DNA from 3 places in the Paraburkholderia sp. A1RI-2L genome. Region 1 is predicted to be linked to each of the others. Evidence: predicted binding sites of a transcription regulator. Region 1 holds the regulator's gene; each other region holds the start of a gene.
The links. The regulator HrcA, encoded in region 1, represses chaperone genes, less so after heat shock. The targets are predictions, from matches to a motif close to TTAGCACTCNNNNNNNNNGAGTGCTAA.

Region 1 (4,185 bases):
GCGGCGCACGCCGCCCTGTCCGAGCTCCTTGAGCGTCGGCGCGGTATAGGGCTGCAGCCACTGCGCGCGCCCGAAGCGGGACTGGAACGTGACGCGGCATTCCACCGGCGTGAGTTCGAGCGCATGCATGAGGAGCGAGGCCGTCTGCTGGCATTGATCGTGGTACGGGTCGCCGAGATCGAGCGTGCGGCTCGGCACGCCGTGAAAACTCAGCACGAGGCGATCTCCCGCCGCGAAGTCGGGGCGGCCGTGCGCCTGCCAGTACTCCCGCACCTGCGTCGCGAGCGCCCCGATATAAGCCGGATGGTCGTGATATGCGCGCACCGTGCGAATTTCCGGCTGGTTGCGCATGCGCCGCAGTTTGGCGAACGCCGCGTCGAAAGCCGTGGCCGTGGTCGACGCCGAGTATTGCGGATACATCGGCATGAGCAAAATGCGCTCGGCGCCGGCGAGCTTGAGCTGGCTGAGCATCGCCGCGATATCGGGCGTGCCGTAGCGCATCGCATGGTCCACGAGCACGGCGTAGTCGTTCAGATGCAGCAGATGGCGCAAGCCGTCGGCCTGCTTCTGCGTGTGCACGCGCAGCGGGGAGCCTTCGGGCGTCCAGACCGCCGCGTATTTCTTCGCCGACGAACGGCTGCGAAACGGCAGGATCAGCCCGCGCAGGATGACCTGCCAGATGGGCGCGGGAATCTCGACCACGCGCGGATCGGAAAGGAACTGCGCCAGATAGCGGCGCACGGCGCGCGGCGTGGGCGCGTCGGGCGTGCCCAGATTGATGAGCAGCACCGCGACGCGATGCGCACCGGCTGACTGCAGGGGTCGCTCCAGGTCGAAACGCATAGGCGGTCAGGGACGCCGCGCTTCAAGGCGCGGCAAAGGTTGCACCAGTGCGCATTATAGCGGGCGTGACTTGCGCCGGGCCGGCTCCAAAGCCCGCTCACGAGGCGCGGGATGCACGGCGGCGGCGCACGCCAACCCCCCACCGTTAGCCATTCGGCCAGTGGCGCGCGGCCCGGCTCCGGGCGATGATCGGTGCAAAGGGAAACGCGGGCAAACCGCGCGGCAAGCGCTTTCAGCTCTGGCTAAGCGTGAGCGAGAGCAGGCGCGCGGTGATGTCCACGATCGGAATCACGCGGTTGTAGGCCATGCGCGTCGGGCCGATCACGCCGAGCGTGCCGACAATCTTGCCGTTCACTTCGTAGGGCGCGGTCACCACGCTCATTTCCTCGATCGGCACGAGGTTCGACTCGCCGCCAATGAAGATCTGCACGCCCTGGGCGTGGCTCGACACGTCGAGCAGCTGCAGGAGACTCGTTTTCTGGTCGAACACGTCGAAGAGCTTGCGCAGGCGCGCCATGTCCGACGACAGATCGGCCACTTCGAGCAGGTTGCGCTCGCCGGAAATGAGCACGGTCTCGCCAGTATCGGTTTCGTCGGTGCTCGCGGTCACGGCAGCGTGCATGAGCGTGGTCATGTCGCCGCGCAGCGCGTCGATCTCTTCGCGCAGGCGCCGCCGCACCTCGTCGAACGAAAGTCCGGCGAAGTGCGCGTTGATGTAATTGGAGGCTTCGATGAGCTCGGAAGGCGTGAAGTCGCGCTGCGTCGCCATGATGCGGTTCTGCACGTCGCCTTCGGGCGTCACGATGATGAGCAGGATTCGCTTGTCCGACAGGCGCATGAACTCGACCTGCTTGAACACGTGCGTGCGCCGCGGCGTGAGCACCACGCCAGCGAACTGCGAGAGATTCGAGAGTACGCTGGCCGCCGCCGCCACCACCTTTTGCGGCTCGCCGGGGCGCAGCGTGGTCTTGACCGCCCGCGTGAGCGCGTCGTCGTCGGCCGAGGGCTCGACGGTGAGCAGGGTGTCGACGAACAGGCGGTAGCCGCGCGGCGTGGGCACGCGCCCTGCCGAGGTATGGGGGCTCGACACAAGCCCCAGCTCCTCGAGGTCCGACATCACGTTGCGGATCGTCGCCGGGCTCAGCTCCAGGCCGGAAAAGCGCGACAGCGTGCGCGAGCCGACCGGCTGACCTTCGGCGATGTAGCGCTCAATCAGCGTTTTGAGGAGGGTTTGTGCGCGAGGGTCTAGCATGACTGAAAATTCTAGCCTAATGCCGGGTTGGCGGCGAGTCCGCCCGCGCTCGCGCCTGCGGCCCGGCCGTCCGGAAACCGTGGCAGCCTGCGCACTGTTTTGGCCGGTCTGTCATCGCCGCGTCACGCCGGCCTGCAAAAAAGGGGCGCAGCCCCTGCCCACGCCCCGTGGACAAGGGCTGCCAGGTTCTTTTCGAGACCCGACTATGGTGTAATGCCGGCATGCAGATCCAGAAGATCCAGAGCCAGTTCAAAACGGTTGCGCTCGTCGGGCGCAGCAATACGCAAGGCATCGGCGAGCCGCTGATGGCGCTCGCCCACACGATTTCGCAGCGCGGCTTCGACGTGGTGTTCGAAGCGCACACCGCCCAGGAAATCGGCGCCACCGGCTATCCTGCGCTGCAGATCGCCGAAATCGGCGCGCGCGCAGACGTAGCCGTGGTCCTCGGCGGCGACGGCACGATGCTCGGCACCGGCCGCCAGCTCGCGCCCTACCGCACGCCGCTCATCGGCATCAACCACGGGCGTCTGGGCTTCATCACCGACATCCCGTTCGCCGACATGCAGGAAGTCGTGCCGCAACTGCTCGCGGGCAGCTTCGAGCGCGAGGAGCGCTCGCTGCTCGAATCACGCATTACGCGCGGCGGCGACCCGATCTACCACGCCCTTGCGTTCAACGACGTGGTGGTGAACCGCAGCGGCGTTTCAGGCATGGCGGAACTGCGCGTGCACGTGGACGGCCGCTTCATGTACAACCAGCGCTCGGACGGGCTGATCGTCGCCACGCCCACTGGCTCGACCGCCTATTCGCTCTCGTCGCAGGGGCCGTTGCTGCATCCGCAGTTGCAGGGCATCGTGCTCGTGCCGATTGCGCCGCACGCGCTCTCGAACCGCCCGATCGTGCTCCCCGACGACTGCAAGGTCAGCATCCAGATCATTGCGGGACGCGACGTCAACGTGAACTTCGACATGCAGTCGTTCACGGCCCTCGAACTCAACGACGTAATCGAGGTGCGCCGCTCGCGCCATACCGTGCCTTTCCTGCACCCGGTCGGCTACAGCTATTTCCGGACGCTGCGCCAGAAGCTGCACTGGAACGAACACCCCTCGCTGCAAGACGACCCGGAAGACTGACGCCGCCATGCTCCGCCATCTTTCGATCCGCGACTTCGTGATCGTCGCCGCGCTCGACCTTGAATTCGATAACGGCTTTTCCGTTTTCTCCGGCGAAACCGGCGCGGGCAAGTCGATCCTGATCGACGCCCTTGCGCTCACGCTCGGCGCGCGCGCCGACGCCGGCGTGGTGCGCACGGGCGAAAGCCGCGCCGACATCACCGCCGAGTTCGACGCCGCGCCGCACGTGGCGCAGTGGCTCGACGAGCAGGCGCTCGCCACGCCCGACGGCGAGGACACCGTAATGCTGCGCCGCGTAGTCGACAGCGGCGGGCGCTCGCGCGCGTTCATCAACGGCACGCCGGCCACGCTCGCGCAACTGCGCGAGGTGGGCGAGCGCCTCGTCGACATTCACGGCCAGCACGCACATCAGTTGCTCATGCGCCCCGACGCGCAGCGCGAGCTGTTCGACACGCACGCGGGCCTGGTCGACACGGCTACCGCCGTCACGCGCGCGTGGCGCGCCGCCCGCGACGCGCGCCTCGCCGTGCAAACCGCGATGTCGCGCGACCGGGAACTCCAGCTCGAGCGCGAGCGCCTTGCCTGGCAACTCGCCGAACTCGACAAACTCGCGCCGCAGCCCGGCGAGTGGGAAGAGGTGAACGCCGAGCACGTACGGCTCGCGAATTCGGCGAATCTGATCGAAGGCGTGCAAGGCGCGCTCGCGGCGCTCTCCGAATCCGACGAGGCGATGATCTCGCATCTGAACTCGATCGTCTCGAAGCTGCGCGATCTCGCCGAAGTCGATCCCGCGCTTGGCGACGCGCTCGCCGCGCTCGAACCCGCGGCGATCCAGTTGCAGGAAGCGGCCTACTCCCTCTCCCATTACGCCCAACGGCTCGATCTCGATCCGCAACGGCTCGCGCAGGTCGAGCACCGGCTCGACGCGCTGCACTCGGCGGCACGCAAGTTCCGCCT
Region 2 (4,185 bases), 240 kb from region 1:
CAATCGCGAACGAGCGCAGCGCGAAATCCACGTCGCGGCGGCGCAGCAGATACCACGACGAAATGCCGAGCACGAACATCGACGCAGTCACGTAGCCGGCAGACACCGTATGCACGAACTTCACCTGGGCGACCGGGTTGAAGATCACCTGGAAGAGGCTCGTGAGCTCCATTCGCATGGTTTCGTAGTTGAACGCAGCGCCCACGGGGTTCTGCATCCAGCCATTGGCGATGAGAATCCACAGTGCGGAAAGATTCGAGCCGAGCGCGACGAAGAACGTGGTGAGCAAATGCCCGCCCTTCGACATGCGGTTCCAGCCGAAGAAGAACAGGCCCACGAAGGTCGACTCGAGGAAGAACGCGGCCAATCCTTCCACGGCGAGCGGCACGCCGAAGATATCGCCCACGTAGTGCGAGTAGTACGACCAGTTGGTGCCGAACTGGAATTCCATCGTGAGTCCCGTGGTGACACCCATCACGAAATTGATCGCGAAGAGCTTGCCCCAGAACTGCGTCATGTCCTTGTAGATGGCTTTGCCGGTCATCACATAGACCGATTCCATGATGACGAGGAGCCATGACAGGCCCAGCGTGAGCGGCACGAACAGGAAGTGGTAGAGCGCGGTGACCGCGAACTGCAGCCGCGATAGATCAACGGTTTCGCTAATTGGCATGGCGCAGATCCCTTTGAGATGGAGGTGCTCCGGGCGGACTGGCACCGGGCTGCATGGGCACGGAGAGGAGGGCTTGGGCGACCGCTGCCGGCGGCATGCTCATGTTCTCGGCCTGCGGATGGCTAAAAAATGCGTATTTGAGCGCCATCAGCAGCACAAGCTTGAGGGCGAGGACGAGAACGATGTCGCGGCTGAAGGTCGGGCCGCGAGCCCACTGAAGCAAGCGCACGCGCAGCAACGGTCGCGCACGCGCAGGCGAACCGGAGGTTGGAATCATGACGATGTCAGATTAGGGCCGAATCACACATGAAATCATCTTACGAAGAAATGGGAAATTACGGCATGAAGATGTACGAATTACTGTAGGGCAAAAGAAAAAGCCCCACTCTCGGTAAGAGTGGGGCTTTGCGTGCCGAGCCTCGTGGCGCGGCCTTCTCGCGGCTTCGTGCGACTCAGTGTCTCAGCTGAAGCTTAGGCGTACTCGGCCAGCGCAGTGCGCATCTTCTTCATGGCGCTGGCTTCGATCTGGCGGATGCGCTCGGCCGAGACGCCGAATTCGTCGGCCAGTTCGTGCAGCGTCGAGCCGCCCGAGCCGTCGTCGTCGACGTTCAGCCAGCGCGCCTCGATGATGCGGCGGCTGCGCGCATCGAGGGCTTCCAGAGCGCTTGCAATGCCGTCCGATTGCAGGCGGTCGCGTTGGCGCGAGGCGATCACGGCGGTGGGCTCGCTATGCGAGTCGGAGAGCCAGGCGATCGGGGCGAACGACTCTTCGCCGTCTTCGGTCTGGCTTTCGAGCGCGATGTCCGAACCCGAAAGGCGCGTTTCCATCTCCACGACTTCTTCGCGCTTCACGTTCAGTTCCTGCGCGAGGCCGTCGATTTCCTCGGGCGTGAACGACTGCAGGCCCTGCTTGTGGCTGCGCAGGTTGAAGAACAGCTTGCGCTGCGCCTTGGTCGTGGCGACCTTCACCATGCGCCAGTTGCGCAGGATGTACTCGTGAATCTCCGCCTTGATCCAGTGCATGGCGTAGGACACGAGACGTACGTTCTGCTCGGGGTCAAAGCGCTTCACAGCCTTCATCAGGCCGATATTGCCTTCCTGGATCAGGTCGGCATGCGGCAGGCCGTAGCCCAGGTAATTGCGCGCGATGGACACCACGAGGCGCAGGTGCGACAGCACAAGACGGCGCGCGCCTTCGAGATTGTTTTGCTCGCGAAACTCGGTCGCGAATTGGCGCTCCTCTTGCGGCGTCAACATCGGGATCCGGTTCACGGCCTGAATGTAGGCGTCGATGTTGCCGAGCTGGCCGGGCAGCATGGAAGCGTTCGCGAGCGCCAGTACACCCGAACCCCCGGCCTTGGCCGACGACGGGCTAAGCACACTCGGAAGGGTCATGGTCATTGCGTTGCTCACGTAGCGAACTCCTAAGGGATCTTGCGAAAGTCAGACATCGACTCCACGGTGGATGTTAGCACTCTCAATTAACGAGTGCTAATACTTCGAGTCTGTAGGGACTTCAAGGTTCCGTTCACTCCTATCGAAATATTTGTTTCGATAGATTTCGACGAATCCGCGAGAGGCAAGCTGGACGGGGTTTGCCGCGCGGTGCAGTCCTGGAAGACACTGAAGGCCGAAGAAATACTCTAGAACGCGTTGCCATCCGTCGCGGATGAAGTCGAGGAAAAAGCCGGGAATCGCGATGCGCTCCAGAGGCGGCTGACACCCTGGGGTCACGCCTTTATCATGGCCCTAATTTCTCCGCCGGGATCTGTTCAATAGACAACGGGGCGGCCCAAAAGTGCTGCGATGCGACATTCATGGCCGGTCAGGCACGTCGCGCTGCGCATTGGCGATGATTTATCCTGGATGGAGGCGATGCTTTTGATCGCAAGTTTCCATGCGTCAAAACCTGGTATAAATTTCATCGAGGCGCGTGCGAGAAATCTTCGGCGCGGATCGACGCGACGATGCGGACTCTTGCGCAAGGGGCTCGAGCAATGGCTGCAAAAATAATCGATGCGATTCGCGGGTTGGAGCGCGAGCGGTTTCGCGCAATGGTGGACGGCGACGGCTCGTCGCTGGAACAACTCCTCTCCGACAACGCCACCTTCATCCACACGAACGGCAAACGAGAGACCAAGCAGCAGTTCATCGATGCGATCACGGCGGGGCGCCGCCGCTATCGCCAGATCGAGATCCAGTCGCAGGATGTGCTGCCGGTGGGGCGCGAGGCCTGCGTGATCTCGGGCCGCGCGCTGATCGAAATGGAAGCGAACAACGGCGCGTTGCTCTATCCCATTGCCTACACGGCGATTCAGACCCAGGAGGATGGCCACTGGCGTCTGCTCGCGTGGCAGGCGACGCGTTGCGCTGTCGAGTGACGACCGGTAGGTCCACTCGCCGATATCGCTTGCTGAGCGTATCGGGCGCACGCCGACGGCCCGTTTTGCCGCCGGCGCTCAACGCTAAGCCCGGGTACTGCTTTCTGCCGAACCGCTGGTTTCACCATGCCGCCGCGTCTGTGCGAGGAGCGGCATGCATGCCGGTGTAATCAGGCCGCCGCGCGCTGGTCAACCCGAGGCCAGGCGGCGCGGTTGACCGCGCTCACCACGGCGGCGACAGCCGCATGGGCGGCGTCGTCGGCCACGCCGGCGCCGTGACGCAGCGGCTGGCCGCCCACGCGGCAACCGACGAATACCGCCGTGGCGCCCTGCGTCGTGCGCATGGTTTCGAATGAAGTGATTTCGACGCTTTCCCCCGAGGCTGCCGCAATCGCCCCGGCCATTGCCTGGGCGTGGGCCTGATCGATCTGCGCCGCTGCCGGCATGGCGACGTCGCGGCCTTCCCAGCGCACCCGCCCCGCGCCGGCGTGCGTGGCTGGACCGTGCGTCTCGAGGTATTCGCGCGTGAAGAGCGCGCAAATTGCGTCGCCCGAAATTTCCTCGCCCGAGCCGTCGGTGACCGTCTGCACGGCGTGGCTGAATTCGATCTGCACGCGGCGCGGCGGCGTGAAGCCCATGCCGCGCTCGAGCAGCCAGGTGGCGCCGCCCTTGCCCGACTGGCTGTTCACGCGGATCACGGCGTCGTAGCTGCGGCCGAGATCGGCGGGATCGATCGGCAGATAGGGCACTTCCCAGACGGCGTCGGGTTGTTGCTGCGCAAAGCCCTTGCGGATCGCGTCCTGATGCGAGCCCGAAAACGCCGTGAACACGAGGTCGCCCGCATACGGGTGGCGTGGATGCACCGGCAACTGGTTGCAGCGCTCGACCACGCGGCGCACGGCGTCGATATCGGAGAAGTCGAGGCCCGGGTCGATGCCTTGCGTATAGAGATTCATTGCGAGCGTGACGAGATCGACATTGCCGGTGCGCTCGCCGTTGCCGAACAGGCACCCCTCGATGCGGTCCGCGCCCGCGAGCAGCGCCATTTCGGCGGCGGCCACGGCCGTGCCGCGGTCGTTGTGCGGATGCACCGAGAGCACGATGCTGTCGCGGTATGCGAGGTTGCGGTCC
Region 3 (4,185 bases), 120 kb from region 1:
CCATTGCCCGCAGGACGATCTTGATACCTGCGTCCTGGTCTGCGTTGGCGCCCTTGACGTTCGCGATTGCCGTGCGTGCACGGATCAGCGCGACGCCGCCGCCGGGGACGATGCCTTCTTCAACGGCAGCACGGGTTGCGTGCAGCGCGTCTTCCACGCGTGCCTTCTTTTCCTTCATTTCGACTTCGGTCGCAGCGCCGACCTTGATCACTGCAACGCCGCCTGCCAGCTTGGCAACGCGCTCTTGCAGCTTTTCACGGTCGTAGTCCGAGGTCGCTTCTTCGATCTGCGTGCGGATTTGCTTCACGCGCGCTTCGATGTTCACGGCTTCGCCTGCGCCGTCGATGATCGTCGTGTTTTCCTTGCCCACTTCGATGCGCTTCGCTTGACCGAGCTCGTTCAGCGTTGCCTTTTCGAGCGTGAGGCCGGTTTCTTCAGCGATGACCTGACCGCCGGTCAGAATCGCGATGTCTTCCAGCATGGCCTTGCGACGGTCGCCGAAGCCCGGAGCCTTCACAGCAACGGTCTTCAGGATGCCGCGGATGTTGTTGACGACCAGCGTGGCCAGTGCCTCGCCTTCGACGTCTTCAGCGATGATCAGCAGCGGACGGCCAGCCTTCGCGACTTGTTCCAGAACCGGCAGCAGGTCACGGATGTTCGAGATCTTCTTGTCGAACAGCAGGACGAACGGGTTTTCCAGGACGGCGACTTGCTTGTCCGGGTTGTTGATGAAGTACGGCGAGAGGTAGCCGCGGTCGAACTGCATGCCTTCGACGACTTCCAGTTCGTCTTGCAGCGACTTGCCGTCTTCGACGGTGATGACGCCTTCCTTGCCGACCTTGTCCATCGCTTCAGCGATGCGATCGCCGATCGACGTGTCGCTGTTCGCCGAGATCGAGCCGACTTGCGCGATTTCCTTGTTGGTCGTGCAGGGCTTGCTGACCTTGCGCAGTTCGTCGATAGCTGCTGCGACGGCCTTGTCGATGCCGCGCTTGAGGTCCATCGGGTTCATGCCCGATGCGACGTACTTCATGCCTTCGCGCACGATCGACTGGGCCAGGACCGTAGCGGTCGTGGTGCCGTCACCGGCGTTGTCGCTGGTCTTGGAAGCGACTTCCTTGACCATTTGCGCGCCCATGTTCTGGAGCTTGTCCTTGAGCTCGATTTCCTTTGCGACCGAGACACCGTCCTTGGTGACCGTCGGGCCGCCGAACGAGCGCTCGAGGACCACGTTGCGGCCCTTCGGACCCAGCGTGACCTTCACTGCGTTGGCGAGAATGTTCACGCCTTCAACCATCTTGGAACGGGCGGAATCGCCGAACACGACGTCTTTAGCTGCCATCTTCTAACTCCTTGAATTCTTGATGAATGAGCGGTGGTCTGAACTTACTTGTTCACCACGGCCATGATGTCTTCTTCGCGCATCACGAGCAGTTCGTTGCCGTCGACCTTGACGGTCTGGCCTGCGTACTTGCCGAACAGGACGCGGTCGCCGACCTTCACGTCGAGCGCGATCAGGGCGCCCTTGTCGTCGCGCTTGCCCGGGCCGATGGCCAGGACTTCACCTTGATCCGGCTTTTCTGCCGCTGCGTCCGGGATCACGATGCCCGAAGCGGTCTTGGTTTCTTGATCCAGGCGCTTGACGATCACGCGATCATGCAAAGGACGAAGGTTCATGGATAGATCCTCTATCTTGGTTGGGACTTGAAGAGACAAAACCTGGCTGACGACAACCACCAGCCAGCGATGTTTGGCACCAGAGTTGTTAGCACTCTCATGCGGTGAGTGCTAATTATATGGACGGGGAATGACAAATTCAAGAACGGGCCGGATGGGTTTTTTTGGCACACCGCGGTGGCCGGCGAGCCCACGATTCCGAGCCTCGGGCACCCGAACCCGAGCTCGCCAAACGGGCGCAAGCCGCGGAATCATGGTCATTTTTATCATTAAAAACAAAGATTTATATTAACCACCCGCTGACCCACGAGTCTTCTGACGATAGCTAACACATGACAGGCTGACGCATCCTTCAAATCATGCCCCAATTTCACGACGCGCCCCAGGGGAATCCCTAAACATCGAGCAAGTATTGAGGTCTTGATCAAATTCCTGGCGAACCCCAGCCTCATTGATCATTGATGTATGACCTGGATCCGCCCCGACTTGACCGCTATCTTCAAGACCTCCCAATCGGCTTCATTGCGGTCGGCGTAAGCGAGCGCGAATCGCTCGACTGCCTCGTCGAAAGCACTCGACTTGCCGATATAGCCGCAGATGAGTGCCGGATCGCCCGCCTTGGCCATCGAATGGGCCAGCGCGTGCGCGCAGGAGACCGCATATTCCCCGAGATCCTCGGCACCGAAGGTGGTGAAATCGAATGCGCCTTTCATGTCCCGCAACTGGCGCACGTAGCAGTCGTTTCCGGTGTGCCGCATCTTCGACCACCCGAGAAAGATATCGCTCGCCGACTGCAGCAGGCGCTGTCCGTTCACCACACGCTGGCCGTGGTTCGGAAAACGGCTCGGCGGCACATAGCCCTCCAGCACGGAGGCGCGCGCCTCCTTCAATTGAAGGAATAGCGGGGACTCGCCATCGGCCATGAACAGCGCCTGATAGCACCGCGTCCCGACCGAGCCAATGCCCACGACCCGAATGGCCACATCCACGAGTTCATAGCGGTCGAACAGTGCGCGCCTGTCATCGGGGAGCGTCAAGCGGTAGTCGGCGAAAAACCGCCGGACCTGCGCCTCGTACTGCTTTTGGTCGTGCGGGCTCGCCAGGGGAACGTGATACACGAGCGGCGCCACGTCCTTGATGCGCAGCTTGCCGTTGACGATCTCGGTGGCATGCCCCATCTCGGAACGCGACGACTGCAGCCGCGCCTTCTCGATCACCGCCAGTTCTTTCTGTTTTTCCTCCAGCGTATCGGCAATCGCGAGCATGCTCGCGGCCCTGAACTGGTAGTACCAGACGTCGAGCGTATCCATCTGGCTGAACCTGACGATCTGCTGCCGAAACGTCTCGCACAGCCGCCGCACCACGGCGCGCTGATCGCGCGTCGCCAATCCGCGTTCGCGCGCGGCGATCACGAACGAGGTCGCCAGCCTGCGCAGATCCCAGTCGAACGGGCCGGGCAGCGTTTCGTCGAAGTCGTTGGGCCCGAACAGGATGCGCCGCTCCGGGCTCGCGAACAGTCCGAAGTTCGCGAGGTGCGCATCGCCGCCCAGCTGCACGGTCACGCCGGAATGCGGCAGCTTCGAAAGGTCATGGGCCATCAGCGGCGCGGCGCCGCGATAGAACGCAAACGGATTCGCGACCATGCGCCCGTAGCGAATCGGTATCAGCTCGGGCACCCGCCCCACGTTGGACGCGTCGAGCAACGCGAGCGGATCCCGATCGTCGAGCCGGCACACCGCCAGCTTCGCGCGCGGCGCCATTTTGCGCGCCGCCTTGCCGCGCCCGATTCGCGACGCCAGCGAGCCGCGCCCGCCAAACAGCATGGACGGATCATCCAGCACAGCCACGGCTCCCGGGCCAGCGGGTTCTTTCGCAGGTTCATTGCGCTTGTCTGCAGCGGTTTTAGCCACGCGTCATCCCCTCTTCCTGTTCGTTGGCTTCAGCCTGGTTTCGCATCGTCGGGCGAAGCCGCCGGTGTGTCCGGAGCAACGTTGCTGAGCGCCTCGATCGCGGCATCGACCGTCGCGAAGATCTCGCGATGCGCGCCTCGCGCACGCAGCGCCTTGTAGCGCTCGATCTCACGGCGCACGCCGGTTGGAAGCGCGACGGCCGCAATGCCGATACCGCGCCGGTCGAGCTCCTCAGCCAACTGGATCAACGCCTTGCCGCCCGTGTAGTCGATGTTGTTGATCACCGACGCATCGATCACCACCCAGCGCGGCGCCGGATTCGCGCCGTTCACGAGCATCAGCACTTCCTCGGTGAAGCGTCCGGTATTCGCATAGAAGAGATCCGCTTCGAACCGGTAGACGACGATGCCTGGCACCGCGAACAGATTCGGCTCGACGCGATGCGGAACCCAGTGGCCGGAGGGACTGCGCGTGAGCACGCGCGTATGCAGGCGGTAGCTATGCCGCACATGAGCGATCAGCGACAGCACGACGGCGGCGAGAATGCCGTGCATCACATCGACGAACACGACCACGCCCGCCGTCAGCGAGGCGACGA

Region 2: a site for HrcA is predicted at 2,142-2,168, ahead of rpoH (RNA polymerase sigma factor RpoH). Genes of this name have one in related genera too.
Region 3: a site for HrcA is predicted at 1,766-1,792, ahead of groES (co-chaperone GroES). Genes of this name have one in related genera too.

Annotation. Positions count from the first base shown of each region.
Region 1 covers NZ_JARBTA010000001.1:2,232,801-2,236,985, forward strand. The annotation lists gene hemH (ferrochelatase) at 1-843, opposite strand, end outside; gene hrcA (heat-inducible transcriptional repressor HrcA) at 1,076-2,095, opposite strand; gene PWP93_RS10245 (NAD kinase) at 2,317-3,228, shown strand; gene recN (DNA repair protein RecN) at 3,236-4,185, shown strand, end outside.
Region 2 covers NZ_JARBTA010000001.1:2,473,426-2,477,610, reverse strand. The annotation lists gene PWP93_RS11305 (cytochrome ubiquinol oxidase subunit I) at 1-673, opposite strand, end outside; gene cydP (cytochrome oxidase putative small subunit CydP) at 663-950, opposite strand; gene rpoH (RNA polymerase sigma factor RpoH) at 1,145-2,086, opposite strand; gene PWP93_RS11290 (nuclear transport factor 2 family protein) at 2,671-3,054, shown strand; gene leuA (2-isopropylmalate synthase) at 3,225-4,185, opposite strand, start outside.
Region 3 covers NZ_JARBTA010000001.1:2,109,602-2,113,786, forward strand. The annotation lists gene groL (chaperonin GroEL) at 1-1,342, opposite strand, end outside; gene groES (co-chaperone GroES) at 1,387-1,677, opposite strand; gene PWP93_RS09760 (DUF2252 domain-containing protein) at 2,133-3,524, opposite strand; gene PWP93_RS09765 (SulP family inorganic anion transporter) at 3,617-4,185, opposite strand, start outside.